Regions from separate parts of the Rossellomorea sp. FM04394 genome, predicted to be linked through region 3. Evidence: riboswitches for the same ligand, from Rfam matches in the RefSeq annotation. Region 3 holds a riboswitch; each other region holds the start of a gene.
What was found. A riboswitch is a leader RNA that binds a small molecule or an ion and turns the genes downstream of it on or off. The one in region 3 is predicted to bind S-adenosylmethionine.
Positions count from the first base shown of each region.

Region 1: it holds a riboswitch for S-adenosylmethionine, as region 3 does, so the genes downstream of both, ACCB35_RS14205 (peptide ABC transporter substrate-binding protein) here and metK (methionine adenosyltransferase) in region 3, are expected to answer to the same signal.
Region 2: it holds a riboswitch for S-adenosylmethionine, as region 3 does, so the genes downstream of both, ACCB35_RS11795 (YezD family protein) here and metK (methionine adenosyltransferase) in region 3, are expected to answer to the same signal.

Region 1 is NZ_CP168654.1:2,796,793-2,807,744, reverse strand. Features, by position in the region: gene gndA (NADP-dependent phosphogluconate dehydrogenase) at 1-259, shown strand, start outside; gene ACCB35_RS14245 (GNAT family N-acetyltransferase) at 517-1,077, shown strand; gene ACCB35_RS14240 (serine hydrolase domain-containing protein) at 1,123-2,142, shown strand; gene ACCB35_RS14235 (ATP-binding protein) at 2,235-2,798, shown strand; gene ACCB35_RS14230 (cyclase family protein) at 2,860-3,480, opposite strand; gene zwf (glucose-6-phosphate dehydrogenase) at 3,497-5,005, opposite strand; gene rnz (ribonuclease Z) at 5,319-6,245, shown strand; gene ACCB35_RS14215 (histidine phosphatase family protein) at 6,258-6,797, shown strand; gene ACCB35_RS14210 (GNAT family N-acetyltransferase) at 6,824-7,594, shown strand; SAM riboswitch class I at 7,675-7,778, shown strand; gene ACCB35_RS14205 (peptide ABC transporter substrate-binding protein) at 7,947-9,575, shown strand; gene namA (NADPH dehydrogenase NamA) at 9,630-10,646, opposite strand; gene ACCB35_RS14195 (glycosyltransferase) at 10,745-10,952, opposite strand, start outside.
Region 2 is NZ_CP168654.1:2,361,624-2,372,575, forward strand. Features, by position in the region: gene ACCB35_RS11770 (nitrite/sulfite reductase) at 1-665, opposite strand, end outside; gene cysC (adenylyl-sulfate kinase) at 678-1,280, opposite strand; gene sat (sulfate adenylyltransferase) at 1,294-2,439, opposite strand; gene ACCB35_RS11785 (anion permease) at 2,481-3,503, opposite strand; gene ACCB35_RS11790 (phosphoadenylyl-sulfate reductase) at 3,561-4,259, opposite strand; gene ACCB35_RS11795 (YezD family protein) at 4,359-4,514, opposite strand; SAM riboswitch class I at 4,601-4,706, opposite strand; gene ACCB35_RS11800 (MaoC/PaaZ C-terminal domain-containing protein) at 4,870-5,271, opposite strand; gene ACCB35_RS11805 (MaoC family dehydratase N-terminal domain-containing protein) at 5,268-5,717, opposite strand; gene fabG (3-oxoacyl-ACP reductase FabG) at 5,739-6,497, opposite strand; gene ACCB35_RS11815 (acyl-CoA dehydrogenase family protein) at 6,519-7,694, opposite strand; gene ACCB35_RS11820 (zinc-binding alcohol dehydrogenase family protein) at 7,740-8,714, opposite strand; gene ACCB35_RS11825 (enoyl-CoA hydratase/isomerase family protein) at 8,726-9,502, opposite strand; gene ACCB35_RS11830 (phosphotransferase family protein) at 9,526-10,602, opposite strand; gene ACCB35_RS11835 (acyl-CoA thioesterase) at 10,618-10,952, opposite strand, start outside.
Region 3 is NZ_CP168654.1:3,473,604-3,484,555, forward strand. Features, by position in the region: gene ACCB35_RS17480 (immune inhibitor A domain-containing protein) at 1-2,211, opposite strand, end outside; gene ACCB35_RS17485 (tetraprenyl-beta-curcumene synthase family protein) at 2,563-3,636, opposite strand; gene ACCB35_RS17490 (lysophospholipase) at 3,651-4,454, opposite strand; gene ACCB35_RS17495 (gamma carbonic anhydrase family protein) at 4,540-5,055, shown strand; gene metK (methionine adenosyltransferase) at 5,284-6,486, opposite strand; SAM riboswitch class I at 6,698-6,841, opposite strand; gene pckA (phosphoenolpyruvate carboxykinase (ATP)) at 7,171-8,760, shown strand; gene ACCB35_RS17510 (lmo0937 family membrane protein) at 8,813-8,962, opposite strand; gene ACCB35_RS17515 (GNAT family N-acetyltransferase) at 9,196-9,984, shown strand; gene ACCB35_RS17520 (biotin transporter BioY) at 10,026-10,592, opposite strand; gene ACCB35_RS17525 (hypothetical protein) at 10,682-10,864, opposite strand.

The DNA.
Region 1 (10,952 bases), 680 kb from region 3:
TCTTTCAAACCTTCTATTAGATCCTTATTTCAAAGAGATCGTAGAAAGTTACCAATATGCACTTCGCGAAGTCATCAGCGTAGCCGTCCAAAATGGTGTACCGGTACCCGGCTTCTCTGCCGCACTGTCTTACTACGATAGCTACCGTACAGAAACCCTGCCTGCAAACCTGATCCAGGCTCAGCGTGATTACTTCGGTGCCCATACGTATGAGCGCGTGGACAAAGAAGGTACTTTCCATACTGAGTGGATGAAATAATCAGTTGAGTATAACCCCTTTCCTATTAGGAGAGGGGTTTTTATTTTTTGAAAGATATATAAAACATTCTATCGGATATGATACCATAATATTACATAAGAAAAGCAGGCATTCATGTGGGTGAAATCAAAAGGGAACTACTTAACACATAATGAATGAAAGAGATATATTTGAAATTCAACGATATATTACAGAACATGAGGGGGAATAGAGTTCTGGACCCTTTCATTTTTCAGGTTATCAAGGAGTGATTTTCAGTGCCTACCATTGAAATAAGAAGACCACGAATAGAAGACCAGGAAGAACTGAATCAATTTTTTTCTACAGTCATAAAGCATACCTTTGCCATAGAAGGTCTAGCGGAGCTGTTTGATGACATCGAAAGTGAAATAGAGAGCAAGAAACAATACTTAAAAAATGACTTGGACACTAATGGGACGAACCGATGCTTTCTAATCGCTTCAGAAAAGAACGATGACATCATCGGCACCATTGAATACGGTCCTGCCAGTGAACTGATTCGCACCTGTACTGACGGGGCATTGAATGAGATATATGAAGTCGGAACGGTGTTTGTGCATCCCGATCATCAAGGGCGTGGTGTAGGGACATTACTATTAAACGTCATGTTCCTTACTTTTCTAAACAAAGGAATCCAGGAATTCTGTCTGGATAGTGGATATGGCGTTGCCCAAAAGATATGGATGAAAAAATTTGGGCAGCCTGATTATTGGCTGAAGGATTATTGGGGTAACGGGTCTGATCATATGATATGGAAGAAATCGATGAAAGATGTTTCCATCAACTTCAGGTCGTGAGTTTGCTGGAGCCGGAACATATTTAATAGAACGATGGGGGATATGATGAAACCACAAATGATCAACATACAAAAGCGCATGAAAGAGTATGGAGTAACGGGATTAAGCATGGCAGTCATTGAGAGTGGCAGCATCAGCGGCACAGAATGCTTCGGTTTACTCGAAGCAGGAACGGATAAACGGGTGGAAAGTGATTCGATTTTCAGTGCTTGTTCAATCAGTAAATTTCTAACCGCCATATTGGTGATGACCTTGACGGAACAAGGCATTCTGGATTTAGATGAAGACATAAATAAAATGCTAACAACATGGAAGGTTCCTCTACATAAATATAATGGAGATGTTACCCTAAGACAATTACTTAGTCACCAATCGGGGGTTGTCGATCCTGAAGGCAGCTTCAATGAATTCAATTCAAAGTTCGGAACGCCGACGATGGTTGACCTGTTAGAAGGGAAATCCCCTTATTGTAAGGTTCCTATTGAATTGAAATATGGCCCTAAAAGGGACTTTCACTATTCTGATGCAGGCTTCTGTATCATACAACTGTTGATAGAAGATGTTACTGGGAACCCTTTTTCAGAAGTCATGAGGGAACGTCTTTTTCAGCCATTACATATGAAAAATAGTACATTTAGTCCTCCATTTCAAAATGTCTCTTGCGGTCATACGAGTGGCGGAAAAGTAGTGAAAGGTAAATATCCAATCTATCCGTATCCTGCTGCTTCCGGACTGTGGACAACCCCAACTGATCTAGCCCTTGTAGTGGTTGAACTTATTCATGCGTTAAAAGGGAAAAGCAAACTCAAAATTTCGTCCAGTAAAGCAGCTGAAATGATCAATCCACAAGGTGGTAAGGAATGGACCGGACTAGGGGTCTTCCTGGATAAAAACGACAAGGGAATCGAAATATCATCACTTGGCTGGGGCGTTGGTTTTCAATGCATGATGGTGGCATATCCACAATTGGATAGTGGTTTGGTCATCATGACCAATACAGACTTGGGTGTTCATCAATTAAAAGGGGTCATTGGGGACGTCTATAAGGCTTTTTTAAATGATTGACGAAAGCAGAAAAACTTTCAAAGCACAAAGAAAATATTAAGAAACTATACATCTGGAAATTGAGTTTTTTAATAAGAATTGGAGGTCCATTCATGTCAAGGCTTGTAATCATGACAGTCGGTAAAACTCATAGCGGAAAATCAACCTTTGCCAGGAGCTTGGAAGAACAATTGCAGAATTCCGTTGTGATCGACCAGGATAACCATGCAGAATTCATCAACACCTTTTATAGGTACCTGCTTCCAATGGAAGGCCCTAATACGCTCAAGTATGCCGTCAGTCGAACCATTGTCGACTACGCCATGAATGAGACTTCATTGCATCTCATTCTCTGTAATTCGAATCTGAGCCGCAGTGGACGGTTGAAGCTGCTGGAGCGTTTCAATCAGAAGGGATTAACCACGATCCTCGTCCATTTGGATATCCCCGAGCGGGTTCTTCAAGCCAGAGTGGCGAACAGTGAGCGTAGTACAGGCATCTTCAGGAGCGCCACTACTTTTGAAGAAGTGCTAAAACGTCAACAGACTGATGGTTACTTCAAAGATGTAGCCGCACCTGGTGAAGGAGAAGCTGATTATTTATATGTCATCAGACATTCCGATGACTTGGAAATTGTCATTAGGAAGATATTAAACGTTTCTCATAGTAGAAGATAGGTGCATTTTTAACAAATCAAAAAAACGACTCCCTAGTAAACTAGAGAGTCGTTTTCGAATATCACCCGATCAATTCATCAAACAACAACACACGTGCAGGTGATGCGTCGGTGTTTTCAATCTTTAGTGGAGCGGCAACCATGAAGTATTGTCCGGCTTCAATGTCTTTCAGTTGAAGTCCCTCCATGATGATGACGCCGCTTCCCATTAAGCTGCGGTGAGTAGGGTGTCCTTCCTGGGCTCTTTCGATACCAAGTGCATCGATTCCAACCCCTGAGATTTTTTTGTCTGCAAGGTACGCCGCTGCATCTTCTGCTACATAGATGAATTCAAAGTTGAATTCGGTATCCCATGAATTTTTTGTTTTAAAGAGGATGAAATCATTCTCTTCAATTTCTAATCCTTCGATATCTTTGAGGCTGATTTTCTCATCTGCTTTTGTTAGGTCGAATACTTTAACGGGACGAACGAGCTGCTCGATATCGATCGTTTCGATTGTTTCACCGTCGTTGATCATGTGAAGGGGAGCATCTACATGTGTTCCTGTATGAACATCCATTGAGATGCGGGACTCTGTTACATGACCATTCGTTTTTGTATCGATCGTAGGTTGTTTTTCCGGTTTGTTCTTATAAACCGGCATTCCGTTAAAGATTGGGGCTGTTACATCATAAATTTTCATTATTTCCACACCTTCCTTAGCATTGGTCCACGTCTAGATTCGCAATCGGCCACCAGTAGAAGCCGTCTTTAGCCAGCAGGTTGTCGGCTGCTTTCGGACCCATTGATCCTGCTTCGTAGTTCGGGAATTCTCCGTCACGTGTATGTTCCCATACTTCAGAAATCTTATCGACGAATGCCCAGGATAACTTCACTTCATCCCAATGAGTGAAGTTGGTTGCATCCCCGCGCAGGCAATCGAATAGAAGCTTTTCATATGCTTCCGGCGTGTTCATCCCGTCTACACTGGTGTTGGCAAAGTTTAGTTTCACTGGAGTCGTTTCAATGTTTTGTCCGGATTTTTTCACGTTTAAGTGAAGGGTGATCCCTTCTTCAGGCTGAATATGAATGACTAATAAGTTTGGTGCAAGTGGTTTGTCCGGGTTGTAATACAGGTTCATAGGAATATCTTTGAACTGGATGACGATCTTCGTTGACTTTGTTTCCATTCTTTTTCCTGTGCGGATATAGAATGGAACACCCGCCCAACGGAAGTTATCAATCATCAGTTTCCCGGCAACATATGTTTCAGTATTCGAGTGATCATCCACGTTTTCTGCTTCGCGATAACCTGGGAGATCCTGGTTGCCGGATGTTCCAGGGCCATATTGACCTCGAACGAAATAATCTTTCACTTCTTCATGTTCAAACGGACGCAGGGATCGTAACACACGGACCTTTTCACTGCGGATTTCGTCTGTCGTCAATTTGATTGGGGGCTCCATGGCTAGTAGGGCGACCATTTGAAGCAGATGGTTTTGAACCATATCCCGGAGAGCTCCACTTTTTTCATAATAGCGTCCACGATCTTCAACACCCAGCTCCTCAGAGGAAGTGACTTGGATGTTTGAGATATATCGATTATTCCATAGGGGTTCAAACATCGCATTGGCGAAACGGATGACTTCGATGTTTTGCACCATTTCTTTCCCAAGATAGTGGTCGATACGGTAAATTTGATCCTCAGAGAACGATTCCCTGATCTGGCTGTTCAGTTTTTCGGCTGAAGGCAGGTCGTGACCGAATGGTTTTTCAATGACAAGTCGTTGGAAACCATTTGTATCGGTTACACCTTGATCCTTCAGCTGTTCTGTAATGGTTCCGAAGAATTCAGGTGCCATCGCTAAGTAGAAAATGCGATTCCCTTCTAATTCATACGTTTCATCCAGGTCATCAGAAAGATTCTTCAACGCTTTATACGAGTCGCTGTTTGAAACATCATTCGGTTGATAGTAGAAATGAGACACAAACTCATCTATGTTTTCGTTGCTGCCTAACGCTTTATGTACTGATGTTTTTACATGTTCCTGAAACTCTTCATTTGACCATTCACGTCGAGCGACCCCTACAACGGCAAAACGCTTTGAGATTTTCCCTTTACGGAACAAATGATAAAGAGATGGATATAGCTTTCTTTTTGCTAAATCACCTGTCGCTCCAAAAATCGTAATGAGAGATGATGGTGTACTTGAATTATTCAATGTCATGACCTCACTTTATCTTGATGCTATTGTTAGCTGCATTTCTTCTTATTTATTTCATATCCTATACAATTACTTAATTTTAAAGACTTCTGGTTCATTTAGCAAATTATATGCTGATGACTTTTTTAATGGGAAAAATGAAAGCGTTTTATGCACGAGCATCTTCGTCATTATGTTGGCTTTAATTCTCATTCTTATTACCGATTTGTTTAACTGAGTATGATGAAAATTCTTCATTCTCTATGGAAGGGAAAGGTAAATAAGCGTAGGATGTGCTAAAATAAAGGCAGCATAGCTCATTTTAGGAGTGAATAAGTTGGAACTATTATTTTTAGGAACTGGGGCAGGGGTACCCGCTAAACTCCGAAATGTAACCAGTATTGCTTTGAAATTATTAGAAGAGCGCGGTGCGGTTTGGCTTTTTGATTGTGGAGAAGCAACGCAGCATCAAATTTTACATACTAGCTTGAAACCGAGAAGAATAGAAAAAATTTTCATCTCACACCTACACGGGGATCATATTTATGGATTGCCTGGGTTATTAGGGAGCCGCTCCTTCCAAGGTGGGGAGTCCCAGCTTACGGTATATGGACCCAAGGGAATCAAAGAGTATATCCACGTGTCTCTATCTGTCAGTCGGACGCATCTTCAATATCCCCTTGAAGTGATTGAGATCGAGGAAGGGGCCATCTTCGAAGATGAAGGATTTATAGTCGAGGCGAGGGAGCTGGATCATGCCTTGCCGACTTTCGGATACCGTGTGGTTGAAAAAGATAAACCGGGTGTCCTTCAAGTTGACCGATTAAAGGGGATAGGTATTCAACCTGGACCCGTCTACAAGAAATTAAAATCAGGCGAAACCGTCCAGTTGGAAGACGGCACAGAGCTCAATGGAAAGGATTTTCTTGGACCTTCGATTCCAGGGCGTGTTGTGACGATTCTTGGAGACACCAGGGTTTGTTCAAATGCTGTCGATTTAGGAAGGTCAGCAGATGTACTCATTCATGAAGCGACTTTCAATCGGGATCAGGAGGAAATGGCCCGTGAGTATTACCACTCGACGACAAAGCAAGCGGGGGAGACAGCTTTAGAAGCAGGGGCTAAATTGCTGTTTTTAACCCATATTTCCTCTCGATATGCCAAAGAGTCCTGGGAAGAGTTGGAGAGGGAAGCAAGGGAAGTGTTCCCTGATACGTATATAGCCAAGGATTTTATGGAATATGTCATACCTTTAAAGAAGTAGAGGGGTGAAGGGATGAAGACGATTTATATCGTACGTCACGCAAAAGCGGAAGGACAACCGCTTCATGCGCATTTAACGGAAAAAGGAAAGAATCAAGCGAACCAATTGGCTGCTTTTTTAAAAAAACGACCCATTCAAGCGATATATTCCAGTCCGTTTGTGAGAGCCGTTGAAACAATCGCTCCCTTTGCAAATCAGTCGGGATTAACCGTACAGGAAGATGATCGTTTAGGAGAAAGAATATTAAGTGATCATGATCTTCCTGATTGGATGGAAAAATTAAAAGACAGTTTTGAGGACTTTTCCCTTGCGTTACCAGGCGGAGAGTCGAATGATCAGGCGACGGAGAGAGCAAGGTCTTTTATAGAAGACATATTAAAAAAAGAAGAAGATCATATTGTCTGCGTGAGTCATGGAAACTTAACCACGCTGATTTTAAGACTGTTTGATGAGAAATACGGATATGATGAGCTGTTCGCCCTTTCCAATCCTGATGTGTATGTTGTAAAAGTCGAAGAAGACGGGGCATCTGTTCAACGGATATGGGAGTAAGTTCATAGAGGAAAAGGGGAGTACGAATGAAGGAAATCACATTTGACCATATTTATAATCCAGGACATGAAATAGGTGAGAATGAGCTTTATAAACATATTCATTTTCCAGAAATGTTAACAAGGTATGATAGTAACTTTCTTAAATTCAAAAAACATCCAACGCTGGCTGAATTTAAAGAGGCTGCCCTGTTCTTGAGGGAATTTCATCAATCAAAAGGCCAGAAGCATGTAAAGTTTCTTTTTCCTGACGATCATAAACCTTCAGAGGAATTGATGGATTATTTTAAGGATGAAGGATATGAGACAGGTTTCAATGAATTGTATCTTATCGAGCCAGGTCAATTCCCAATACTTGAAGACATCCCTGATATCGAAGTAAGGGAAGTGACCGAGGCGGAGCTCAATGCGTACCTTGCATTTCAATACGAGCAGGATTTGGAGTATGGCCCCGATTTTGCCGATCAAAAGGTGGATATGCATAAGAGGAATTTTCAGAATCCCCGTTTGGTGCAGCTACTCGCTTTCTATAAGGGGACCCCGGCCGGATCCGTGGATGTGATCATTGAAGATCATACAGCAGAAATCGATGGGCTGATGGTTCATGAAATGTTTCAAAAAAAGGGGATAGGGGCAAGGCTTCAACAGTTTGTGATGAAGCAATTCCCTGATAAGACCGTGATATTGGTAGCGGATGGGGAAGATACTCCGAGATTGATGTATCGAAAACAAAACTATCGTTGTTTAGGTTTCAGGTATGAGGTACAGAAGGTGTATGAGACTGAACAACCCGAATAGATGATGTTCAAAATGTGAGTTTTATTATATTGACATAATTGTTTTCATCGTGTATATTTTTCTATAATTTAATAATTTTTCCATTATCCAGAGAGGTGGAGGGACTGGCCCTTTGAAACCTCGGCAACAGACTTATTATAGTACTGTGCCAACTCCAGCAAGCATATCGCTTGAAAGATAAGGAGATCATTTTAGGTATGTTAGTTCATAGTTAAATCAGCCCTCTTCTTGTTTTCAAGAAGAGGGCTTTTTATTTTATTGAAAGGGGGAAGTTTTAAGAAGTTACCAGGGTACATATGTCAAGGACAATAATGATTGAGGAATTTACTAGGAGGAAAATAGTATGGGTTCGATAAAGAGAAAAATCAATAAGTATTTTGCTTTTATAATTTTATGTTTACTTTTAACAGCATGTAATCAAAATGCCACTTCAGATGTTAAACAAGGAAGTGAAGATCAGCAGGTTTTGCGTCTTGTTCAAACGGCTGAAATGCCGACATTGGATAGCTCTTTGACAACAGATACAGTGTCTGCCCAGGTACTGGCAAGTGTCGTTGAAGGCTTATTCGAACTGGACGAAGAGGATAATCCAAAGCCGGCAATAGCAGAGAGTTTCGATGTAAGTGAAGACCAGAAAACCTATACGTTTCATCTACGTAAAGACGCCAAGTGGTCAAATGGAGAGCCAGTCACAGCGGATGATTTCGTTTACTCTTGGAGACGGGGGGTTAATCCTGATACGGGGGCAGAGTATGCTTACATCCTATACGATATAAAAAATGCCGAAAAAATCAATACAGGAAAATCAGGACCGGACGAGCTGGGTGTGAAAGCTATCGATGTACATACTCTGGAAGTAGAATTAGAACATCCGGTTCCTTATTTCTTACAATTAACCACACTTCCAATGTTTGCGCCCCTCTCACAAGAGTATGTGGAAGATAGTGGATCTAAGTACGGCTTAGAAGCGGATACAACGTTATACAACGGACCATTTGTTGTGAAAGAATGGAAGCACGAGCAAAGCTATTTATTAGAAAAAAATAAACACTACTGGGATCACTCTGAAGTGAATCTGGATGCAATTGAAGTTGATATCGTAAAAGATTCTTCTACGGCGATAAACCTATTTAATACTGATGAAATTGATCAAGTGGTTCTATCGGCTGAATTAGTAGATCAATATAAGGAGAGCCCTGACTTCAAAAGCTTTTCCGACAGTAGAATGTTTTTCCTTAGACTAAATCAAAAAAATCCTATCTTATCGAAACAAAAAGCCAGAAGGGCAATCGATCTGGCATACAATAAAGAGGACTTGGTGAATGTGCTATTAAACGACGGGTCTTTGCCTGCCTATTATTTTGTTCCAAAGGGATTAACGAAAGGGCCTGATGGAAAGGACTTCAGAGATACCGTTGGACCCCTGAATGAAGGAACCCTAAAAGAAGCGCAAGCTCTGTGGAAGGAAGCAATGGATGAAGAAAACATTGATTCTATTGAAGTGGAATTACTTAATTACGACACGGAATCTTCCCGGAAAATCGGGGAGTATATTAAAAACCAATTAGAATCTAATCTCGAAGGGCTTACGATTAAAATCAAACAACAGCCTTTTAAACAAAAAATAGAATTGGAAAATAAAATGGAATATGAAATCAGTTTATCTGGATGGTCAGCTGATTATCCAGATCCAATGGCTTACCTTGATATGCTTCTATCAGAGAGTCCATTTAATCGGACTGGATTTGCAAATGAGAAGTTTGACTCGTTAATTTTAAAGTCGAAAGGAGAATTGTTAGAGAAACCAGAAGAGCGCTGGAAGGCTCTTCAAGAAGCAGAAAAAATCCTGTTTGAAAAAATGGCGATTTCACCGGTCTACCAAAAAGGTGTAGCCTATTTAGAAAAGGGTTCAGTGGAGAATGTATTCATTCATAAGTTTGGTGCTCAATATGGATATAAATACGCTTATTTAGAAAAATAGACCATACAAAGAAAGCGCTCAATTGGTTACCAATTGAGCGCTTTTTCCGTATTCTTACCAGCCGCGATCATACTGCTTAGGCGCTTCTATCTCTACACCCAACTCTTTGGCTGCCGTTCTTGGCCAGTATGGGTCACGAAGCAATTCACGAGCAAGTAAGACGAGGTCAGCACGCTCGTTTTGCAGGATTTCTTCTGCTTGTATACCTGTTGTAATCAGCCCGACTGCACCTGTATCGATCTTCGCTTCTTTTTTTATGGTCTCGGCAAGTTTCACCTGATAACCAGGGAACACTGGAATTCGCGCAGGTACAAGTGCACCGGAGCTTACGTCGATAAGATCGACTCCTTGTTCCTTCATCCATTGGGCAAACACAACATAGTCTTCAACGTCCAATCCTTCTTCGTTATAATCTTTGGCAGAAACACGAACGAGTAGAGGTCCGTCCCACACTTGTTGAATTCCATCGATGACTTCACGAAGGAAGCGGTAGCGGTTTTCTGCAGATCCACCGTATTCGTCGGTACGTTTATTGGATAGTGGAGACAGGAATTCGTTGATGAGATACCCATGTGCCCCATGAATTTCAATCACATCAAAGCCCGCTTTCTTCGCTCTTTCTGCTCCTTTAATGAATGCCGTTATAGTCTCTTTAATATCATTCGCCGTCATTTCAACGGGCATCTTCATCTCTTCATTAAATGGAATCGCAGATGGAGCAAGGATGTCTCCTTCAAGAACGGCTTTTCTTCCTGCGTGAGCAAGCTGAATCCCGGTCTTTGCCCCCTGTTCCTTGATCAAGCCCACTAACTCTTTCAACCCTTCAATATGTTCGTCATCCCAAATGCCTAAATCCTGCGGGGATATTCTCCCCTGGGGAGTGACCGCAGTTGCTTCTTGAATGATGAGGCCGACACCACCGACAGCACGGCTCGTATAGTGGGTGCGATGCCAGTTTTCAACTTTTCCATCTTCGTTATGGGAAGAATACATGCACATAGGTGCCATTACAATTCGATTCTTCAGTTCTACCTCTTTAAGCGAATATGGTTGAAATAGCTTTACGTTCATTTTAATCACCTTCCATGACGTGGTATTTATTTCGGGTTTCTAAATAGTACTACACATGAAGTATAACAACACCTTTTTTGTTCGGAAAGAAATGTGCTTTACTTCTTTTTTTGCTTCAGTTCCTTAAACGAATAAACTGTTCCACGCCATTCGATTCCGCCTCGTTTAAAGGTTAAAAACGTGGCTCGTCCTATGGAATAGATAAATAAAAGGGCGGTTACAGGTAATGCGAGAAAGAGAAGGGGAGTCTCCTTCGTCATCTGTTTAATGACCTTTAAATAGGTAATACCGATGAAAAGAATGATT
Region 2 (10,952 bases), 1.1 Mb from region 3:
CCGATCTTCAGATGGAAGCCGACTTCTTCTTTACCGTCAATCAGCTTTTTCGCAGGAACAAAGGAAACACAATTAATCTCGGCATTCGACGCATTATTGATGTTTGCGGAGATGGCTACTTTGTATTTTCGCGGTAAATTTGAAAAATCTTCATTGTGCTGGAAGAAATCATACACTTCTTTCACAATACCCCTTGTATCGAAAAGTTCATCAGGATCGATCCCTGCAAGGGGGTTTCCGACTATATTACGTGTGATATCACCACATGCACCCGCAGAAGACAATCCGACCTTTTCCAGACGTTCAAAGATGTCGGGAATCTGTTCAATCTTCAACCAGTGAAATTGGATCGCCTGGCGGGTAGTGATGTCATAGACATCTCTTCCATACTCTTTACAAATGGCAGCGAGCTCCAGAGCCTGTTCATGTGTAAGGATGCCCGACGGGACGTTCACCCTCATCATGAAATAGCCATCTTCCTTTGGTCTTTGCAGATACAAACCTGCCCATTTAAACTTATCCCACTCTTCTTTCGGAATCGAAGAGAAGCCGTTTTCCGCATAGTAAGGAATGTCTCCAAAGATAGACAACCCGTCTTTCTCCAGTTTCCATTGTTCCGTTTTGTTCAATTTTTCATTTGACTCCCATGATTTTGAATATGCCATGATTCTCTCCCCTTATATAAGCTGTTTTAGATTCAATACAGTTAGTAAGTGCTCCACGCATTCTTCAATTGAATATTTCTCCGTATCCAATACCACTTCCGGTTTTTCAGGTGCTTCATAAGGAGCACTGATTCCTGTAAAATGAGTGATTTCCTCTTTTCGTGCTTTTTTGTACAAGCCTTTTGGATCGCGCTTTTCACATTCTTCTAAAGAACAATGCACATAAACTTCGATAAATTCATCCTTCTCCACTAAATTTCGTACGAGAGCACGGTCTTCCCTGTATGGTGAAATAAAGGCTGTCAGGACAATTTGACCGCTGTCGATGAAAAGTTTGGACACTTCGCCGATCCTCCTGATATTCTCCTTGCGATCTTCTTCCTTAAATCCCAAATCATGATTTAATCCGTGACGGACATTATCCCCGTCCAGAACATAGACCTGATTTCCTTGTTCGAAAAGGGAGTGGGCCAATGCATTGGCAACAGTCGATTTCCCTGAAGCGGATAAACCCGTGAACCACAAAATAAAACTTTCATGTCCATTTTTTTTACGTCTCTCCTGTTTCGTTACTGACGTTTCATGCCATACGACGTTTTCTGTTTTTTCACTCAACCCGGTACCCTCCTTAAGTCGTTTGTCCCGCTTCTTGTTTTAGACCTTTAATCAACACTTCGATCACTTCAGGGCGACTGAACGTCGAAGGGGGGACCTCCCCGTTACGGAGCATTCCTCTCACTTTTGTCCCTGATAATATAACGTGATCGCTCTTATCATGAGGACAGGTCTTCGTAGTTGCCATCCCTTCGCACCTCTCACAATAAAAACTGTGCTCGAAGCGGAGAGGGGTGATCCCTATCTCTTCTTTACTGAACTGATCAAATATTTTCTGTGCATCATAGGTACCATAATAATCACCGACACCTGCATGATCTCTCCCGACGATGAAATGCGTGCATCCATAATTTTTCCGTACCAGTGCATGGAAGATGGCTTCCCTTGGACCTGCATACCTCATGGCAGCAGGGAAGACTCCTAAAAACACACGATCTTTAGGGTAATAGTTCTGTAACAGAACTTCATAGCTCTCCATCCTGATGCCCGCTGAGATATCATCTGCCTTTGTTTCGCCAACCAGTGGATTTAAGAAGAGTGCATCCACGGTTTCCAATGCCGTTTTCTGAATATACTCATGGGCCCTGTGAACAGGATTTCTCGTTTGGAAACCGACAATCGTTTTCCATCCCCTTTCCTTGAACAATTTTCTCGTTTCACTTGGGTCGAATGTATACTCGTTGAACGTTTTGGAAGGACGTTTAATCAGGCTGATTTTCCCACCTACGTACACATCTCCCCGTTGGAATAATTTCTTGACACCTGGATGGACCGGATCGGTCGTTCCGTATACGAGAAGGGCTTCTTTCTGTTTGTCCGGTTCATAAATATCCTTAACTTCAATGAGGCCATATGTTTCTCCCTTATAAACAAGGCGGCTCTTTAAGCCTTTCTTTACGTCTCCTGCTTTTTCTTTTGCAATGGGCAGGGTAATCGGGATGCTCCACACATTGCCATTCTGCAAACGTAAACTTTCCACTACATGTTGATAATCAACTTCGGTCAAGAATCCATTTATAGGGCTGTATGCACCTATTCCAATGAGTTCCAGATCACTTAACGCGATTTCGTCTAATGGGATCTCATGTAGAATATCCTCATAGGGTTCTTCTGGTAAATACGATTGAACAAGCGTTCCTCCGTGGGGCTGTAAACTCATCATTTATCCTCCTTAACATATTGTTTTACTCGGAATTCAGATTAAATTCCGCCTCCGTCTTCGTGAACGGATCGCCTTTCTTCATTGATCACTCGCACGAGGGATAGTGCTCCCACAGTTGCGATAATGACGCTTATTGGAACAACGACCGAATACAGATCGCTATCGATCACGAGCTTTACTAGAAAATATGAAATACTAAGTGAAATCAGGGGTGAAACCACCCATATTTTAACGATTTTTTTGACGATTTTCTTTTGCAGCATATGTTTGCCGTTCTTCGCCATCCCGATGCCTATGATAGAGGATGAAGTAACCTGAGTGAGCGGGATCGGTAATCCATACAGTGAGCTCACCATCACTAGGATCGCTCCTGTAGAGGAAATGACAATTCCTTCCGCTTTTGAATAGTGTGTAATTTTTTTTCCGTTTGTTTCCACTACTTTTTTGCCAAGTAAGATCGCTCCGAGGGCAACGAATAGACCACCCAGCCATATCCCCCGGGATGGAGACAGTAAACCCGCACCCACCAATGGACCGACGGCGTTGGCTACATTGTTCATCCCTGCCGAAAAGGCTTCAAAGAACCCGGCGATGATCAAAAGGTACGCAAGCCACCTTTTTTCAAAATGGAAACCGCGCTTTTCAAGTTTTACTAAACCTATACCGAATACCCATGTAACCCCTAAGGCAATGACCGGGACAATCACCCAGAATGACATGATCGTTAAAAGTGATTTCACATAAAGAACTTGATATGCGACTCCGACTCCTACAACCGCTCCGACCGTCACTTCACTTGTAGACAGCGGAATTCCTATCACATTTGCCAGAAACAAGGATATGGTGGCGGATGACAAAATGATGACCACAATTTTGATGGAAAGTAAATGCTGCGGGATAATCCCTGAACTAATGGTTTTAACAACCTCTCCACCACCTAAAACCGCCCCGCTAAGGACACCTCCAGCGCAGATCCATAGTGCTACCCTGATATTCTTTATGGCTCCTGCACCATACGCAACCCCCATCGATGCTGCCGCTCCGCTGGCACCAATGTTCATAGCAAAGAACAAACTTATGATCAGGGCGAATATTTCAAGCAAAGAATATCACCTCTTTTAATGAAGACCGCATTCGGTTTTACCTTTTCCTTTCCATCTTCCGGAGCGGAGATCATTGATGTCTAAGGCTTGTGTTGTACAATGGAAGCATCCGATACTCGGATACCCCTGATCATGAAGTGGATTATAGGATAGGTTATGCTTATGGACATACCTCCAAATTTCCTTCCACGTCCAGTGAATTAAAGGACAAATCTTAATGGATTGAAACTTTTCATCCTTATTGATGAATTCAACCTGACTTCTTGTAGATGATTGTTCTCTTCTTAACCCTGAAATCCAAGCATTTCCTTTGGATAAGGAATCTTTTAGAGGGTCAAGCTTTCGAATTTGACAGCATTGATTGGGGTTTTTCTCCCACAACTTATCTCCATAAGTTTCTGCTTGTTCTTGGAGCGTTAATTCAGGCTTTTTCATATGAATGGTGAGACCAGGATACTTCTGCTTCACCTTTTCAATCGTTTCGTAGGTTTCCTTGAAATGAACTCCTGTATCAAGAAATACAATGGTTGCTTTCGGCTGTACTTTGGTAAGGAGATCGATTAATACGATCCCTTCAATGCCAAAACTGCATGCATAGACGACACTTTCACCATAATGGTCATACGTCCACTCGAGAACATTTAACGCTCCTTTATAGACCTGATCAATTTCAAATTCGATGGATGGTTTTTTCCAAGTTTGATAAGTTAACATGATACACCCCTTTCCCGCTCATCCAAACAAAAAGAGGCGATAACAAGATATAGGGATTTCCTTTATCTCTGTTATGCGCCTCTAGTTTGTCTAGTCAGCTTATTTAATTCGCACTTTCTCGTTTTTCTCCAATTGAATGACTTTACCGTCCTGGACCACAATGGTAATCGACCCGAAACTCATCGTCTTCAACATCGAAGTGATCTTTTCGACTACTACATCATACTCTGCTTCTTGATTTTTTTCTTTAGTCACATGATTCCCCCAATTTTTATCTTATCCAGAAAAATCATGAATGAAAAAAACAACCCTCCATTTTGGAAAGTTGTTCAGGTAAGGATACCTTATCTTCCAAAATGACTTCACATTTTGCTGGAATTAGCACCTTACATAACGTAGGTTGCTGGGTTTCGCGGGGCCAGATCCCTCCACCACTCTGGATAAGAGTTATTAATTTTAATATTCTAAATAATATCATATTCTACGGGGAAGTCAACCCGAGTTTTTCCATCGGATTTGTGTCTTTTTACTTATTTTTCTTGCAAAGCCTTCATTCTCTTTATTTCTATTCGCTTTATGAACGCTATAGGACACTATTTTACCCCGGTGATCAAAATAATTGAATCATTAATTTACCTTCGAGCACTTTCTTCTGGTCCTGGTTGACCGCAAAGACTTTAAAATGTAAAAGATCATCCTGTTTCTCTGATACTTCTGCCTTCAATGTAATGACATCGTTCAATACAACCATTCCTTTAAACCGGACGGTGTACTCTTTGATATATCCTTCTTCAAAATAATCACTAAAAAGCTTGGAGACATTACCCATCGTCCACATGCCATGGGCAATAACCCCTGGAAGACCCAATTTATGTGCCTCATCATCGATTGTATGAATGGGGTTATAATCCCCAGATGCTCCTGCGTATTTGATTAAGTCGATTCTCGAGACTGGAGCTAATTCAACAATGGGAAGCGTTTCACCTATATTTAAGGATGATAGTGTAGTCATATTCCCAACCTCTCTCTAACCGCTTCTGTGATGATGACAATCGCCTCGGATGTGAAAATCCTTTTCCCTCCTGATTCTTCACCGATGTCTTCTATTACAAGAAAACCAAGTGTTCCACCCGAACCTTTCCGTTCATAGTAATCTTTTATTTTCGTGTAACACCGAATGCATTCCCCGACCTTCAGTGGTCTTTCATAGTGAAATGATTGTTCACCATGAATTAACCCGACGTTTGGTAAATGAAAACCTTCAATCGTTCCATAGTCGAGCACTCTGGGAAAAGTGGGGGGAGCGATATTCCCCCTGTATCTGGATCGTCTTCCTGCTTCTTCATCAACATAAATGGGGTTGAGATCACCGATGGCTTCGGCAAATTTACGTACTGCTCCTTTTTCCACATAGTTTTCTACGGAAGTTGAGCGCTTACCAATATAAGATTGAAACATATCCTTCACCTCTTTCTCCCTTTAGGCTTTCGGCCCGCCAGCTACGTAGAGGACTTGACCGTTAACGAATGACGAGCTTTCATCCGCGAAAAACGCCACTGCATTCGCTATATCTTCCGGCTGCCCGCTTCTTCCTACGGGAATTCCTTGAAGACTCGCTTCCACCAGTTGTTCAAAGGGTATTCCGATCCGCTTCGCCGTTTCCCTGGTCATTTCCGTTTCGATGAATCCGGGGGCGACTGCATTGGTCGTAATCCCACGTGGACCAAGCTCAATAGCCAGAGTTTTCGTCAAACCTTGAAGGCCGGCTTTAGCCGTGGCATAATTTGCCTGTCCGCGGTTACCCAGTGCAGAAGTAGACGAGATATTAATAATACGACCATACTTGTTCTTTACCATATAACCTTGCGCTGCCTTCGCTACGTTAAATGATCCTTTCAAATGCACATCCATGACCGTTTGCCAGTCGTTATCGGTCATTTTAAATAGCAAATTGTCTCTGATGACTCCTGCATTGTTGACGGCAATATCAACGGAGCCGAAAGTTTCATAGACTTCTTTAATGGCCTCTTCTACTTCTTGGGATTCTACTACATTCGCAACTTTTGTATATATTTCATACTCTCTTAATTCCTCACTGACTTCCATCAACGCCACTTCATCCACGTCAATGATGGCAACCTTTGCCCCCTCTTCTGCAAAGAGATTTGCAATCGCTTTACCGATCCCCCGGCTCCCGCCTGTTACTAAAGCTACTTTTCCTCTGAATCTATTACCCATTCACATTACCTCCCCATCGCTTTAAACAAATTGGCCCACTTTCACATGCCCTTTTAATAGATTCCGTGAAATGATCAGTTTTTGAATTTCATCCGTACCATCATAAATCCGCCACAACCTTGCTTCACGATACCAGCGTTCGATGGGAAGCTCTCTTGTGTAGCCCATCCCTCCGTGAATTTGAAGGACCCGATCCACTACCCGATTGCCCATATTCGATCCGTACAGCTTGGCAATCGATGCAACATGGCGATTATCTTCTCCTTGATCCAGCGTGAATGCTGCATTTAGCACAAGCCATCTGGCAGCTTCAATTTCCACGGCAGAGTCAGCGATCTGCCATTGAATCGCTTGTCTATCCGCGATTGGCTTTCCAAATGTCTCCCTTTCCTTTGAATAGTCGATCGCCATTTGAAGTAAGCGTTCCGCTGCCCCTACCGCTTGTGCCCCTACAATCCACCGTGCGAACCCGATCCATTCCAGGCCCAGATTGTAGCCACCATCGATTTCACCCAGAATATTTTCCTCAGGCACCCGCACGTCATCAAAAAACAGACTGGCCGGTCCCCATTCCCCCATGGTATGAATGTATTCAGATGTCCATCCCATGCTACGATCGGCAATAAAACAGGTTACTCCGTCCCGACCCGTCCGCCGATGCTTTTCCTTATCGGTCACCGCCATGACCATGACAAAGTCTGCTTCATTTCCGCCCGTAATAAAGGTTTTTTCACCATTTAACACCCACTCATTTCCATCCTTCACTGCGGTCATCCGAATGTTTTGAGTATCGGATCCAGCTCCCGGTTCCGTCATGGCGAAGCAGGACTTTTTCTCTCCGTTTATAGTGGGTATCAAATAATTCTTTTTCTGTTCTTCGTTGGCATAGTATAGGATGTTATCTGCATAACCACCGAAACTGAAAGGCACAAAGGTTTTGGAGATTTCCATATAAACAATGGCCATCATCATTTGCCCGAGATCCGCTCCACCGTATTCTTCAGGTGTATTGATCCCCCAGAACCCTGCTTCCTTTGCTTTTAACTGCAGCTCATTTCTTTTTTCCGTGGAAAGACTTGGTTTTCCTTCCCGTTCATTTCTTAACACTTCATTTTCTAAAGGTATCAGTTCTTTCTCAACAAATTTACGGATGGTTTTTTGGATCATCCTTTGTTCATCTGATAACCGTAAGTTCATCCAGATTCCCCCCTATAAGATGGATCGTATACTAACCAGCTAGTATTATGGCTGCAGGATTACCTTTCCTACCGTTTTTCTTGCCTGCATGAGTGAATGGACCTTTGCTGCTTCCTCTAATGGAAACACATGACCAACCGTTACTTTCAATTCCCCGGACGCGACGTAATGAAAGATTTCATGAAGGGTTTTCTGGGTTAGTTCAGCATCTCTCATGAGAGGAGGGAGAAAGAACCCGATAACAGATTGATTCTTTGCCATCAATGAAGAAGGATAAAATCTGCTCTGCTCCCCGCTTGCGACTCCGTATATGACCATTCTCCCGAAATAGTCGAGACATTTTAACGTTTTATAGAAAATGTCACCGCCAGCCATCTCCAATGCCAGATTTACACCCTTTCCATTTGTTGCTTCTAAGACGTCTGCTTCCCAGCCATCCTGAGTGTAGTTGACTAATACGTCTGCCCCCATTTCCCCGGCAAGACGTAACTTTTCTTCTGTACTGGCCGTAGCAATCACCTTACCTGCTCCAAATCGTTTTGCCATTTGTACTGCAAGCAGGCCAACGCCACCAGCAGCTGCATGGATAAGGACCGCTTCTCCCTGCTGCAATCTTCCCAATGTTTTCAAAATGTGATAGGCACTTAAACCCTGAACAGGGATGGCGGCCGCTTCTTTGAAATCCAACCCGTATGGGAGGGGGATAACCGAACGCTCATCTGTCAGGGAAAATTCTGCATAACCTCCAGAATCCATCATGGCTACAACCCGATCTCCCTTTCTTACTCTCGTCACATCTTCCCCTATTTCAGTGACGATTCCCGCCACTTCAGAACCCGGGATATAGGGGAGTGGGGTTTTTACCACGTATTGGCCTTCCCGTCTTGCTGTATCAGCATAATTGACTGCAGATGCATGAACTTCAATAAGGACTTCTCTCCCCCGAGGCGTCGGGACATTTATATCCACACTCTCTAATACATCAGGGCTTCCAAACTCTCTGAACTGAATGGCTCTCATCCTGGTCCCTCCTACCTTCCTGAAAAAGATGGTCTTCTTTTTTCTTTAAATGCTGAAACCCCTTCACCATGATCTTCTGTTGAAATCATCATTGTTTGTGTGATTCGTTCTTGTTCAAGCATTTCATCCAATGATGTAATGAATGAACGATCAATCATTTTCTTCATCATTCCATAGGCTTTACTTGGCCCCATGGCTAATTCTACAGCCCACTCAGTTGTTTTCTCTTCCAGTCTTTCAGAAGGTACAATACGGTTTACCACACCTAAGTCATACATTCTTCCAGCACCCACAGGTTCACCTGAAAAAAAGAATTCTTTCGCTAAATGGGGACCGATGATGCGTGGAAGAAAATACGAACCTCCGCCATCGGATATAAGACCTACTTTAGAGAAGCTTAAAGCAAACTGACTATCTTCTGAAGCGATGATCAAATCGCAGGCAAGGGCCAGATTAAATCCTGCACCTGCAGCAAAGCCGTGTACCGAGGCGATGACCGGTTTATCTATTTCCTTTATCGATTTAATGCACGTATTTAAGATCCCGATATGTTCATAGACTTCTGTTGATGTGGCGCTCCCCATCGTTTTCACGTCGCCGCCTGCAGAAAAGGCCCTCCCGGAACCGCGGATCACAATAGCTCTGATTTCCTGATCATGTTTTGCCTGCTCCAGTGCTTCAACGATTCCCGTCAGCATGCTCTCATCAAAGGAATTCAAGCTATCCGGTCTGTTTAATGTCAATGTAAGCACCCGGTCAGTGGTTTCTATTAGTAAAGAGGATTTCATCGTCTTGGTTCATCTCCTTGTCTTTATTCCTGGCGATCAAATGCAGCTTGATTTCCCAAAGTGATCAAAGATTCCGCAAACCGATCGAATTGAGAAAATCGTGAATCTCTCGTTTGACCCATCTTAAAGCGGTAATAGATTTGTTGCACAATGACTGCAAGCTTAAAATATGCAAAAGATAAATAAAAATGGATCTGATTTACGTCCCTTCCGCTTTTCCTCGCATATTCTTCGATAAATTGTCTTCTGCTGTAAAAACCATCCATGATCGTTACAGGAGGCTTTCCAAGACCGAACTTTAACAACCCGGGATCATCATTCTGTATCCAATACCCCATAGCCACACCTAAATCTGCAAGGGGATCGCCAACGGTCGCCATCTCCCAGTCAAATAACCCCACCATGGATTTCATGTCGGAAGAAAACATGGCATTGTTTAATTTAAAATCATAGTGAATGATTGTCGATTCAGCATTTTCTGGTACATTCTTTATCAACCAGTGTGTCAGTTGATCTACTTCATGTATTTCACTTGTTTTGGCACGCTCGTAACGTTTGATCCATCCGTGTACTTGCCTTTCCATAAAATGTTCGGGCTTGCTGATTTCATGCAGAGTTGTTTTTCGGTGATCAATGGAATGAAGTTCCACCAGTTTAGAAACCATTTCCTCCGATATTTTCCTGCAGACATCCGGTGTCACATGGAGGTGCGGGGGAAAGGAAGTATCGAATACTTCACCCCTTTTTCGTTCCATGATAAAAAATGGACTTCCTACGATACTTTCATTATCAGAGAACACATACGGCTCCGGTGCAGCCCCGAAAAGTGGTTTAATTTCTGAAAGGATCCTGAATTCTCTTTTCATATCATGAGCCTTCGGGGCGACAGGACCTAAAGGAGGGCGCCTCAGTACACCTTCCCATTCACCCACTTTTAATAGATACGTAAGATTTGAGTGTCCTGCAGAAAATTGTTCAATAGATAGCTCTTCATGAAGGAGGTTGGGGAAATGCTCTTTCAAGAAGTATTTTAAATTGGTTACATTCAGTTCTTCTCCTTGTCGCACCGATACCGTTTCATACCCTGCTTTTTCAGACATGGTCACCCTCCTTAATCAAGAATATTCAGTCTTTTCCAATCGTAGATGAATGTTTAACTGTTCTTTTAATAAATCAGGGATCATTTTGCTTTGCTGCTCAAGAAAATCAAAATAAACGATCACCGCATTTCCCTTTGCAATCAATCGATGGGTGTCCGAACATAAGATATCATGCTCTAACTGAAAGCTCTTTGATCCAATTTTTGATAGATAGGTGGTGATCTTTAGTTCTTGATTAAAATATCCTTGTGACACAAAGTCACATTTTGTTGAAGCCAGAATAAAACGCCAGTCTTTCACATCCATATCAAATCCCAGTGATTGAAAGAATTTTATTCTTGCTTCTTCTA
Region 3 (10,952 bases):
ATTGTCTTTCAGAGTGATTCCAAGAATGTCGCTATAGTCCAGGAACATTTTCTCTGATTTGTTCAAACTGAACGCAGCATCATGTACTTGGTAGCGTGTACCAGCCACAGCTCCGTCACTCCAGAAGTTTGTACTTTGGTCTGCATCCACAACGCCGACAAATCCATCTCCTGGATGAATGCCAGTCCAGTTTTCACTGAATTGCTTATCCACATACCAGACCACTAAACCTTCGTCGAATTGCATTAAGCTTGCACCACGGCGGATGTTGGCAAGACCTTCATCTACACCGTTGTGGCTGCGCCATTCCAGTAGGTAGTAGTGTTCAGAGCGTTTAATACCGTCGTTCTTTTCGAATCCGTCTAAAGTGAATTGAGGTTCTCCTTCAGCGTCATCAAATACTACTTCTTCCCCATCGACGACTAAAGAAAGATCATCTGCGTAGAAGCCAGGATTCGAAACGGCAGCATCCGTGACATACTCAATGGCAACTTCAACTTCTTGACCAGCATAAGCCGAAAGATCAAAGGAAGCGTCAATCCATCCGTTAGAAGAACCAGTGATACCATTCCCAAGATTAGAGTCATGAGGGTTAGTATTAGTAGTTATGTCACTCGCTACCGGCTCTCCGTTAACCGTTACATAAGCGTAATCCCAGTCCGTTTCAATGTCATACCAAGCTTTAAAATTGAACTCAGCAGATGTAGCATTTGTTAAATCCACAGTAGTCGATAAATAATTGTGCAAATCATCAGCACTTCCAGAGAAATACTCATACTCACCGCTAGCCGGCTCATTGATGACTGTTTCTTTTTGTGGAAGATTAACTTTCACTACGTCGTTGTTTGTTCCTTTTGTGTTTGCTTCGTCAAGTAATGCTACTGTTCCTTCATTAGTAACGTCCTCTAAATTGATTTCAGATCCAGTTAACCAGTTACCTTTCGTCCCTTCATTATCAACAACTGCTGATCCTTGAAGCATTTCCTTCATGTAAGGACTGAATCCGGTAGGCTGAGTCCCAGGAATATCCCCGGCCCAACTTCCGCTTGACATGATGGACCAGTAGCTGACCGGTTCTCCTGCACCAGTGTACTGAGTATCGTATTCATCCGGAAGACCTAAATCATGACCGAATTCATGGGCCATGACTCCGACAGCACCGTCTTCAGGTTCGATTGTGTAGTCATAAGCAGCCATTGCCCCGCCCCAATAAGGAACAGTTGCTTCAGTTCCTGGAAGAGCATGAACCCCGCCAAGATTCCAGCGATGAGACCAAATGGCGTCAGATCCTAAATCTCCTCCACCAGCTTCTTCACCCACACCAGAGTGAATCACCATTAAGTGGTCAACCAGACCGTCTGCCTCAAGGTAATTACCATCTCCGTCAAGGTCGTAACGATCCCATTGGTCATAATCAGCAATGTTTACGGTTGGATCTGCCGCAGCTTTTGCTAAGGCTTCTTTTACAAGGCCGCGTGCATTGACATCGCTACCGTCTTCAGTAGGATAGTTGCCACCATACTCAGCGGCAGGCTTACTTGCTGTATACCAACCGGCAACTTCACCTTCAACAGAATAGCTTCCACCCGACTGCTGTTCATAATATTGCTTCATGGAAACATAGTTTTTACCGTCTGGGCCTGTCCATCCACCTGTACCAAACAACATATCCTGATAGTGCTCACGTGAATAAGCATCTTCACCTTCGTAATACATATCCGTTTCTTCAGGTTTCATTTTATTATGCTTTCTGTCCGGATAATCAACTAAAAGTACCAATACCTTATCCGTACGCATTTCACCGTCATACGCTTCTTCTTTCACAGACTCCGGTGAATTCTTTTTGGCTTGTCCCAATTTATTTCCTTTTCCATTCGTCAAATCATTGTTTTTCATTTGTTCTTGAAGCTTCACTTTTTCAGAAGCTTCATTTTCATGTAATTCTCCTGCTTCTTTTTCCGCAGAATCCGCTTTCGCTTTCAAGAACTTCTGCAGTGCTTTTTCAGCCTCAGCAGGTGTCGCATTTTGTTTGATTTTTCCGTCTTTTTTCAACATTTCAATCAGGCGTTCGTCATTCGCAATGCCTAAATCGAAAGGCCCTCCATGCTTATGTTCGTGTTTCACCGTTGGCTTTGCTAACACATTTTCAGGCACTGTGGTTGCAGCTGATGCAGGTACAGCAAATGCCCCTACACTTAATGCCGCAGCCATGGCCATTGTTAATACTTTACGTGATTTCAAACAGTATTCCCCCTCTTTTTTCTGTACTAAATTTTTACACTAATTAAAATATACTCCATTATTCTGAAAAGTAAATATTTTCAGAATATATTAGTTATTTAGTATTACGAAATAATAGTTTTTTAGATAAATAGTATGAAATTCCACGAATGAACGGATGGGTAAATTGTCGCGATCTGATGAAAATCAACGAATACTTTTTTGTATAAATATGGTATTAAAGGTCGAATTTAGTAATTACTCATACGACTTAAGTTTGATGGAATAGACAAAAAAAGGGACGGACCTTCGACACTGGTGTCAAAGGTCCGTCCCTCTTATTCAGGATGTTTTTTTGCGTTTTTTCCATTTGCGGTAGATTTTGCCGTTGATGTAGAAGAATCTCGTGATCCAGCCGGCTTGTCCGATGAATTCTTTGGAGAAGGATTGTACTTTTTCTTGTTTGCTTGCCTTTTCGTCTGACAGGTAAACGCCAATGAGTCCTTTGTTGATCAAACGATGGAAGTGAGCGTGCGGCAGCTCATGGGTATGTTCATCTGCTTTTTGCAAGAAATGAAGGAGTCGACCTTTTAAGTGCTCATCGTCCTCATAATAGAAACAAAAGTTTAAGTCTCCTCCCTCGAGGTCCTCATCTTGGTCGATGAAGTAGTCGAGAAGAATATGTAAGCCCTGAATATACGGAAAGTATCCGCTTTTTATTTTCTCTGTGTAGGACGGCTGAAAATCGCTGCGACAGGCGTATGATACTAAACAGAATATACCGAGGGTCGAACCTGAGCAGGCGGAAAACTCGTACCAATTCATTTCAGGGAGGTTCGACCGGTGTGTTTCAAACCAATTCTGAAGCCTTTCCACTCTCTCCTCTTTCTTCACGTGTTTATGTATCTGCAGATCACAATAGTATTCACACAATTCGAGCAGATCACCCTTGATGCTGCCGTAATGACTTAGATTTGCAAGAACGGATTGACAGGTAAGCACCAGATCCCTGAGATACCCCCCGTCATCCTGATCTGCTCTTAATGCATAGTAATTGACAGGCACAGCGTCCACTGTCAAGGCATCCTTCATGGATTGATGAAGAAGGGTAAAATCCTCTGGATCAAGAGAAACACTTCGATCACACAGATTATCTAAATAATCACTTATCGTTTGATAAGCGACGATAAATCGGATTGTATCCTGTTTTTTATCCAGTGCCAAAAGTGATAAAATCGATCCACCTTCACAGTGAAACGTTTTATGCTCAATACTTGAAAGGGCCTGGTTTCTCAATTCTTGGTTGGGGATCGCTTCTGCACGCCTCTTCCACTCATCTAACTCTTTATGAACAATCGGAAAAACATTTCGGTATACTCTTGTCATTAACGAAAAGGGATCACTTGGAATGGACACCTTTACCACCTCTTTTACAAAATGTAACCTAACGCTTTCAAGCGACTTTCAATGAAATTTTTGGAGTACTCAAATATATCTTCTCGTTCTGGTTCATTATAGATTTCATGATAGCATTTCGGCCATTCTTTGTAATGCATTTCAGATAAAGACAGTTCGTTGAACCACTTCTTCACTGCTCTTTTATCCACGATTTTGTCGTCACCGGCCTGTAGGACAAGTAATGGAACGTCAGGCATCTTATCAAGATTAACAAAAGCTAATTTTATCGCATGCGCCAGTTCCCGGTACCAGCGTACAGACACTTTGGTGATATAAAGTGAATCATTGCTGTCGATTTCACGGACATCTGCATTTCTCGTTGCCATATCGATTGTTAACCCTGATGGGAATTTAACCATAGGAGCAATTTTATTTAACCCGTAGGACAAAAGCTCGATAGGTTTAGAAGGCGTAGTAACCAAGCCTAAACAAGGTGAGGACAATATTACACCTGCCAGTTTCACATGGGATTCCTGAAGCATGCGGACGGCGACAAGCCCCCCCATACTATGACCAATCATAAATACAGGTAATTCAAATTGATAAGCCGCCTGTACCCAATCTTTCACTTCCACTATATATTCATCAAAGGAATCGATATGTCCTCTTTTACTTCTTGAGGTCATACCTTGACCCGGTAAATCCCCCATTATGACATGGAAGCCTGCTGCACGCCACATTTCAATGAGCCAACCGTACCTGCCATGATGTTCCATTGCTCCATGGATGATGACGATGACTGCTTTTGCTTCTTGATCTGTTTCCCATTTCCACATGGCAAATCCTCCTTTATAGTTCTCTAATTGATTGAATTCTGCTACCATTTATTATAGTAAATATTATTGAAAGGGGTAGTAAAAAATGCTCTATCCGTATTATGATAAAAAACCAGTCATCTCTCACTCGGCTTACATTGCTGATTATGTGACCATCTCTGGGGATGTGGAGATCGGTGAAGAGTCCAGTATTTGGTTTAACACCGTTATAAGAGGGGATGTCGCTCCAACGAAAATCGGTAATAAAGTAAATATACAGGATAATTCCATACTCCATCAGAGTCCAAATAACCCTCTTATTCTTGAAGATGAAGTAACCGTCGGCCATGGGGTGATTCTACATAGCTGCAAAATCCGAAAAAAAGCGTTAATCGGCATGGGATCGATCATTCTCGATAATGCTGAAATTGGAGAAGGAGCCTTTATCGGGGCAGGAAGCCTTGTTCCACAAGGAAAAGTCATACCTCCCAATACACTGGCATTCGGTCGGCCAGCAAAAGTGGTAAGAGAGCTGAACGAACATGATATTAGCGAGATGAAGCGCATTTCCAGGGAATACGCGGAAAAAGGACAATATTATAAGAGCATCAAACCATTTTAACTTCTTATATACTTGGGATACCCCATCCTTCCTGAGAATACTCATGGAAGATTTTCTTGTATGAAGGTCCCCGTTTCAGATTTATCTACCGTTTTCAGAATATATCTAGCAAAGTCGGAGTATATCTGCCATTCCACGCAATAAAATAAACTCCCCCACCGCCAACCCCTATCGAAAAAAAAGACCAACACCCTGATAAGTGTTGGTCTTTTCTATCTATATCTTCTCTTATTCGCTTAATGCTTCTGCTTTTAATGCTTCAGCTTTGTTTGTACGCTCCCAAGGAAGATCAAGATCGTTACGGCCAAAGTGTCCGTAAGCAGCTGTTTGCTTGTAAATCGGACGACGAAGGTCCAACATTTTGATGATTCCTGCAGGGCGCAGGTCAAAGTTGTTGCGGACAACATCAATCAATACGTCTTCTGATACTTTACCCGTTCCGAATGTGTCGATTGAAATCGATACCGGTTGAGCAACACCGATTGCATACGCTAATTGAACTTCACATTTTTCAGCAAGTCCCGCTGCCACAATGTTCTTCGCTACGTAACGTGCTGCATAAGCCGCTGAACGGTCCACTTTCGTTGCATCCTTACCGGAGAATGCACCACCACCGTGACGAGCGTATCCGCCGTAAGTGTCAACGATGATTTTACGTCCTGTAAGTCCTGCATCACCTTGTGGTCCACCGATAACGAAACGGCCTGTCGGGTTGATGAAATATTTCGTCTCTCCATCGATCAGTTCTTTCGGTACAACCGGGTCGATGACATATTCTTTCAAGTTGCGCTGGATTTGCTCAAGCGTCACTTCAGGGTGATGTTGAGTAGAGATAACGATCGTGTCGATACGGACCGGCTTATCGTTTTCATCGTATTCAACGGTTACTTGCGTCTTTCCATCCGGACGAAGGTAAGGAAGGATTTCTTCTTTACGAACTTCAGTCAGGCGACGGGAGATTTTGTGTGCAAGGGAAATCGGAAGAGGCATAAGCTCTTTCGTTTCATTACAAGCGAATCCAAACATTAGCCCTTGGTCACCTGCACCGATTGCATCGATTTCTTCATCCGTCATTTGACCTTCACGGGCTTCAAGTGCCTGGTCTACACCCTGAGCGATATCAGCAGATTGCTCATCGATGGATGTAAGTACTGCACATGTTTCAGCATCAAAGCCGTATTTCGCACGAGTGTAGCCGATTTCACGGATCGTTTCGCGAACGATTTTTGGAATATCGACATACGTACTTGTTGTAATTTCACCTGCAACAAGAACAAGACCCGTTGTAACAGACGTTTCACATGCCACACGGGCATTCGGATCATTGGTAAGAATTGCATCAAGAATTGAATCAGAAATTTGGTCACAAATTTTATCTGGATGTCCTTCGGTTACGGACTCAGATGTAAACAGACGACGTTTAGTTGACATCAAGGTTCCTCCTTAAGCTATTTGTTAGACTCTGATCTAACAAAACATTAAACAGATACGGTACTCATTCCCTAAGTAGTATGAAGTAAACATGGTTTTTTTATAAAAAAATCATGAATTATGTGCATTTGATCCACTATAAACAGAAAAAACCCTTCCTCATGATTAAAGCAATAGAGGAAAGGTTTCAGATCATAGCCGCGCCTTTTCTCTCTTATCGTTCAAGGTTCATAGACCTTGCCTCAGTTTAGCACCTTCGCTTAATCGGATCGTTTCAAGAAATGCGATCCATTCACTATTTAGCAGGTTGCTGGGTTTCATAGGGTCTGCTCCCTCCACCAGCTCAGGATAAGAGTATCCGTTCAAGGAACAATGATAACGTTTAGGACTAGAGGTGTCAACTTTTTTTCGAGTGACAGGTTTAACCAATCTTTTAGCCTCTTTTTAAGACTTCCAACCATTTTTCTCGATTAAAATAACCTAATGGGGTAATGAGGCTAAACATTTAGATTTTTTCTTCATATATATAAGAAGAAACAAGCTGTATTTGGACGAAAAATGTGACAAAATGGAGACACATTATAAAATTAAATAAATAGTATAGACTAATAGCTTGATTGTGTTATACTATTTTTGAGAAGTAAGCGATGCCATTAAATAAATTTATATAAAGGAAGGGTTCTAATGAATTCAGTGAGCATGTCTAATGAATTAACAGAATTACTTAACGGTCAAAACATTCAGGAACAATTATCTGTTTCCCAACTAGTTGAAAAAGTCCTTCAACGTAATGAAGGCGTTTTAACATCATCAGGTGCAGTCAGAGCAGAAACTGGTAAATACACAGGACGCTCTCCTAAGGATAAATTTATAGTTGAAGAACCATCCACGAAGGATAAGATTGAGTGGGGATCTGTCAATCAACCCATCTCATCTGAATCATTCGATAAACTATATACGAAAGTGATCAATTACTTAAAAGAAAAAGAAGAAGTATTTTCTTTCAAAGGGTTCGCAGGTGCCGACTCAAAACATAGACTGCCGATTCAGGTGATCAACGAATTTGCCTGGCATAATCTTTTCGCTCATCAATTATTCATTCGCCCAACAGAAGAAGAGCTAAAGGGTCACCAATCAGAATTCACAATCGTTTCTGCTCCGAACTTCAAGGCGGATCCCGAAGTTGACGGAACTCATTCTGAAACATTTATCATTGTATCATTCGAAAGAAGAATTGTCCTGATTGGTGGTACTGAATATGCAGGTGAAATGAAGAAATCGATCTTCTCTGTCATGAACTATGTGCTCCCTGAATCCGATATCCTTTCCATGCACTGCTCTTCAAACGTGGGACGTGAAGGCGATGTGGCATTGTTCTTCGGTTTATCCGGAACTGGAAAAACGACTTTATCCGCAGACCCTAACCGCCGTTTAATCGGAGATGATGAACACGGTTGGTCTCCGAACGGTGTTTTCAATATCGAAGGCGGCTGCTATGCGAAATGTATCGGCCTTACACGTGAAAAAGAGCCACAGATCTTCGATGCCATCCGTTTCGGTTCTGTCCTTGAAAATGTTGTCCTTGATGACAATTCCCGCATCCCGGATTATGAGGATAACACATTAACTGAAAACACGCGTGCTGCATACCCTCTTCAAGCGATGGAGAACATCGTTGAACCAAGTGTTGCAGGACATCCAAATACAATCGTATTCTTAACGGCAGATGCATTCGGGGTATTACCTCCAATCAGCAAACTGACGAAAGAACAAGCAATGTACCACTTCTTAAGCGGATATACATCCAAGCTTGCAGGTACGGAGCGAGGGATCACTTCACCACAAGCAACATTCTCAACATGCTTTGGCTCACCATTCCTGCCACTTCCTGCAACCCGCTATGCCGAGATGCTTGGTAAGAAAATCGATGAGCACAGTGCACAGGTATTCCTTGTGAACACCGGGTGGACTGGTGGAGAATACGGTGTTGGTAACCGCATGAAGTTATCTTACACTCGTGCCATGGTTCAAGCAGCCCTTGAAGGCGAACTGACTCACGTTGAAACAGAAACGGACGACATCTTTGGTCTGAACATCCCTGTTCACGTTCCTGGTGTTCCGGACGAAGTGCTTCAACCAAAAAGAACATGGTCCAATGAAGCAGCCTATGAAGTGAAAGCAAAAGAACTTGCCCATAAATTCAACGAGAACTTCAAGAAATTCTCAAACGTACCATCTGAAATCGAACTAAAAGGCGGCCCATCCGTTAAGTAGTCTATATACAAAGGTCCGTCCCTCATTGTTGAGGGACGGACCTTTGTTATGGTTATAATCCTTTTTTTCGACCGGTGATTCTGTTAAATAAAAATACTACAATGGCAATAACGAGTAAGATATGGATGATGGCTCCCCCGATTTTAAAAATCAATCCAAGCAACCAAAGGACTAAAAGAATTCCAATAATGGTCCAAAGCATGAGTTTTCCCTCCTAATAACTGTGATTGATGCTAAGATTCCCTATTTCGGTCCATTTAAAACCATACATGGTATTTCCATTAAAAATTATGCAGCTATTAGTAACTTCTGTTAGTCCAACTGAATTTATGCAAAACATTCTTGCTGTCATTTAAATTTTCCTAAAAATAATACTTTACTAAATATTTCTAATTTTGGTATGATAATGATTAAAATTCACGAAGGGGAATTAAAATGATCAGACAGCTTACAGAAGAGGATCATGATATTTGCCAGCAGCTCATTCATCGGCAGCCGGCTGAGAATTTGTTTATTATCGGGGACATTGAAGCCTTTGGGTATGAACAGGATTTCCAGAAGATCTGGGGCGACTTCGATGAGGAAGGAAATTTAAGAGGAATTCTTCTTAAGTACCGTGAAAATTTCATTCCGTTTTCAATGGCTGAATTTGATGCTGAAGGATTCGCCGCTATCATTAATGGACATGAAGACTACAGCATCGTTTCAGGTTTAAGACGGATCGTCACTGAGGTTGAACCCTTTTTATCCAGAGAAATTAAATCAAAAAGACATATGTATTATGCGAAATGCGACAACACCGAATCAATGGATCGACAAGACCTCCCAAAAGTGAAAGAGGCTACCCTCACTGATATTCCTAAACTTGTGGATCTGTTGAACAGCATTCCTGAGTTCAGCGGCGGGGATTTTTGCGTAGAAAAAAGAAAACATAGCATGGAAGCCGGAGTTTCCAGAAGCTATTACGTAGAAGAAGACGGTAAATTTGTTTCTTCCGCCTCTACAACCGCTGAAAACAGTATGTCTGCGATGATTGTCGCTGTTTGTACCCATCCGGAGTACAAGAAAAAAGGATACGCGACGGAATGCATGACGAAGCTCTGTCGGGACGTATTAGAAGAAGGAAAAGAATTATGCTTATTCTATGATAATCCTGAAGCAGGGAAAATTTATAAGCGTATTGGATTCAAGGATATAGGATATTGGTCTATGTATAAATTTTAGTAATAAAAAAGTTGACTCCCAACAAAGAGTCAACTTTTTCACTATGCTGCTACTTTCCGATTCCCGATCAACCGCGCCTGAACCAAACGTTGTCTAACGGTAATTCCAATCCAGCTTGCAAGGAACGCTTTAATAAGTCCAACTACGATAAATGGATAAACACCTGCTGCCATCGCCTGACTCCAGCTAAGGTCAGCAACAAATTTCAACTGAATGGTACCCAGGATCAATGTAATCATCATCCCAACTGTATTGGCAACCATCGCCATTGGAATGGTGAATTTTGTTTTTTCAAGAATGAAGCCTGTAAAGAAAGCCGCTGCGATAAAGCCAAAAATATAGCCTCCCGTAGGCCCGACAAGTACCTGTGCACCTCCACTGAAGCCCGCAAATACAGGCACACCGACTGCTCCCAGGGCTGCATAGCATACCATGGCGAACGCTCCATATCGGCTTCCAAGAATCGTCGCCGTAATTCCTACTGCTAATGTTTGCCCACTGATTGGAACGAGTGGCAGTGGAATCTCGATTTGAGCAAAAATCCCCGTAATCGCAGCAAAGATGGCACAGTGAATGATCACCCTTAGTTTTTCTCCGTTCACTTTCAAATCCCCCTTGTGTATGTAAACTGTTTATAACATTAAGTTAACACAATTTAAAGGATTTTGGGAAGCTTATTTTTTCTCCCTTTCGTTTTTTAATTGGGAGCATAAACATTACATATCTTTTCTTTTGCCTGCCATTCTAAAGCGGTTTTTAATGAAATCCTCCCTTTTGGGAACTCATCCATCCCCCTATCACTCACCAGGTACAGGATGGTACGATTTGGGTGAAGTTCATTAAATACTTGAATGATTCTTCCTATGGCTATGTATGACATTTTCTATTCTCTCCTTATGAACAGGACGCAATCCCTTTCAACTGCGCCCTGCGTCTTAAAAATGTGGATCAAAGGAAGGTACAGCTAC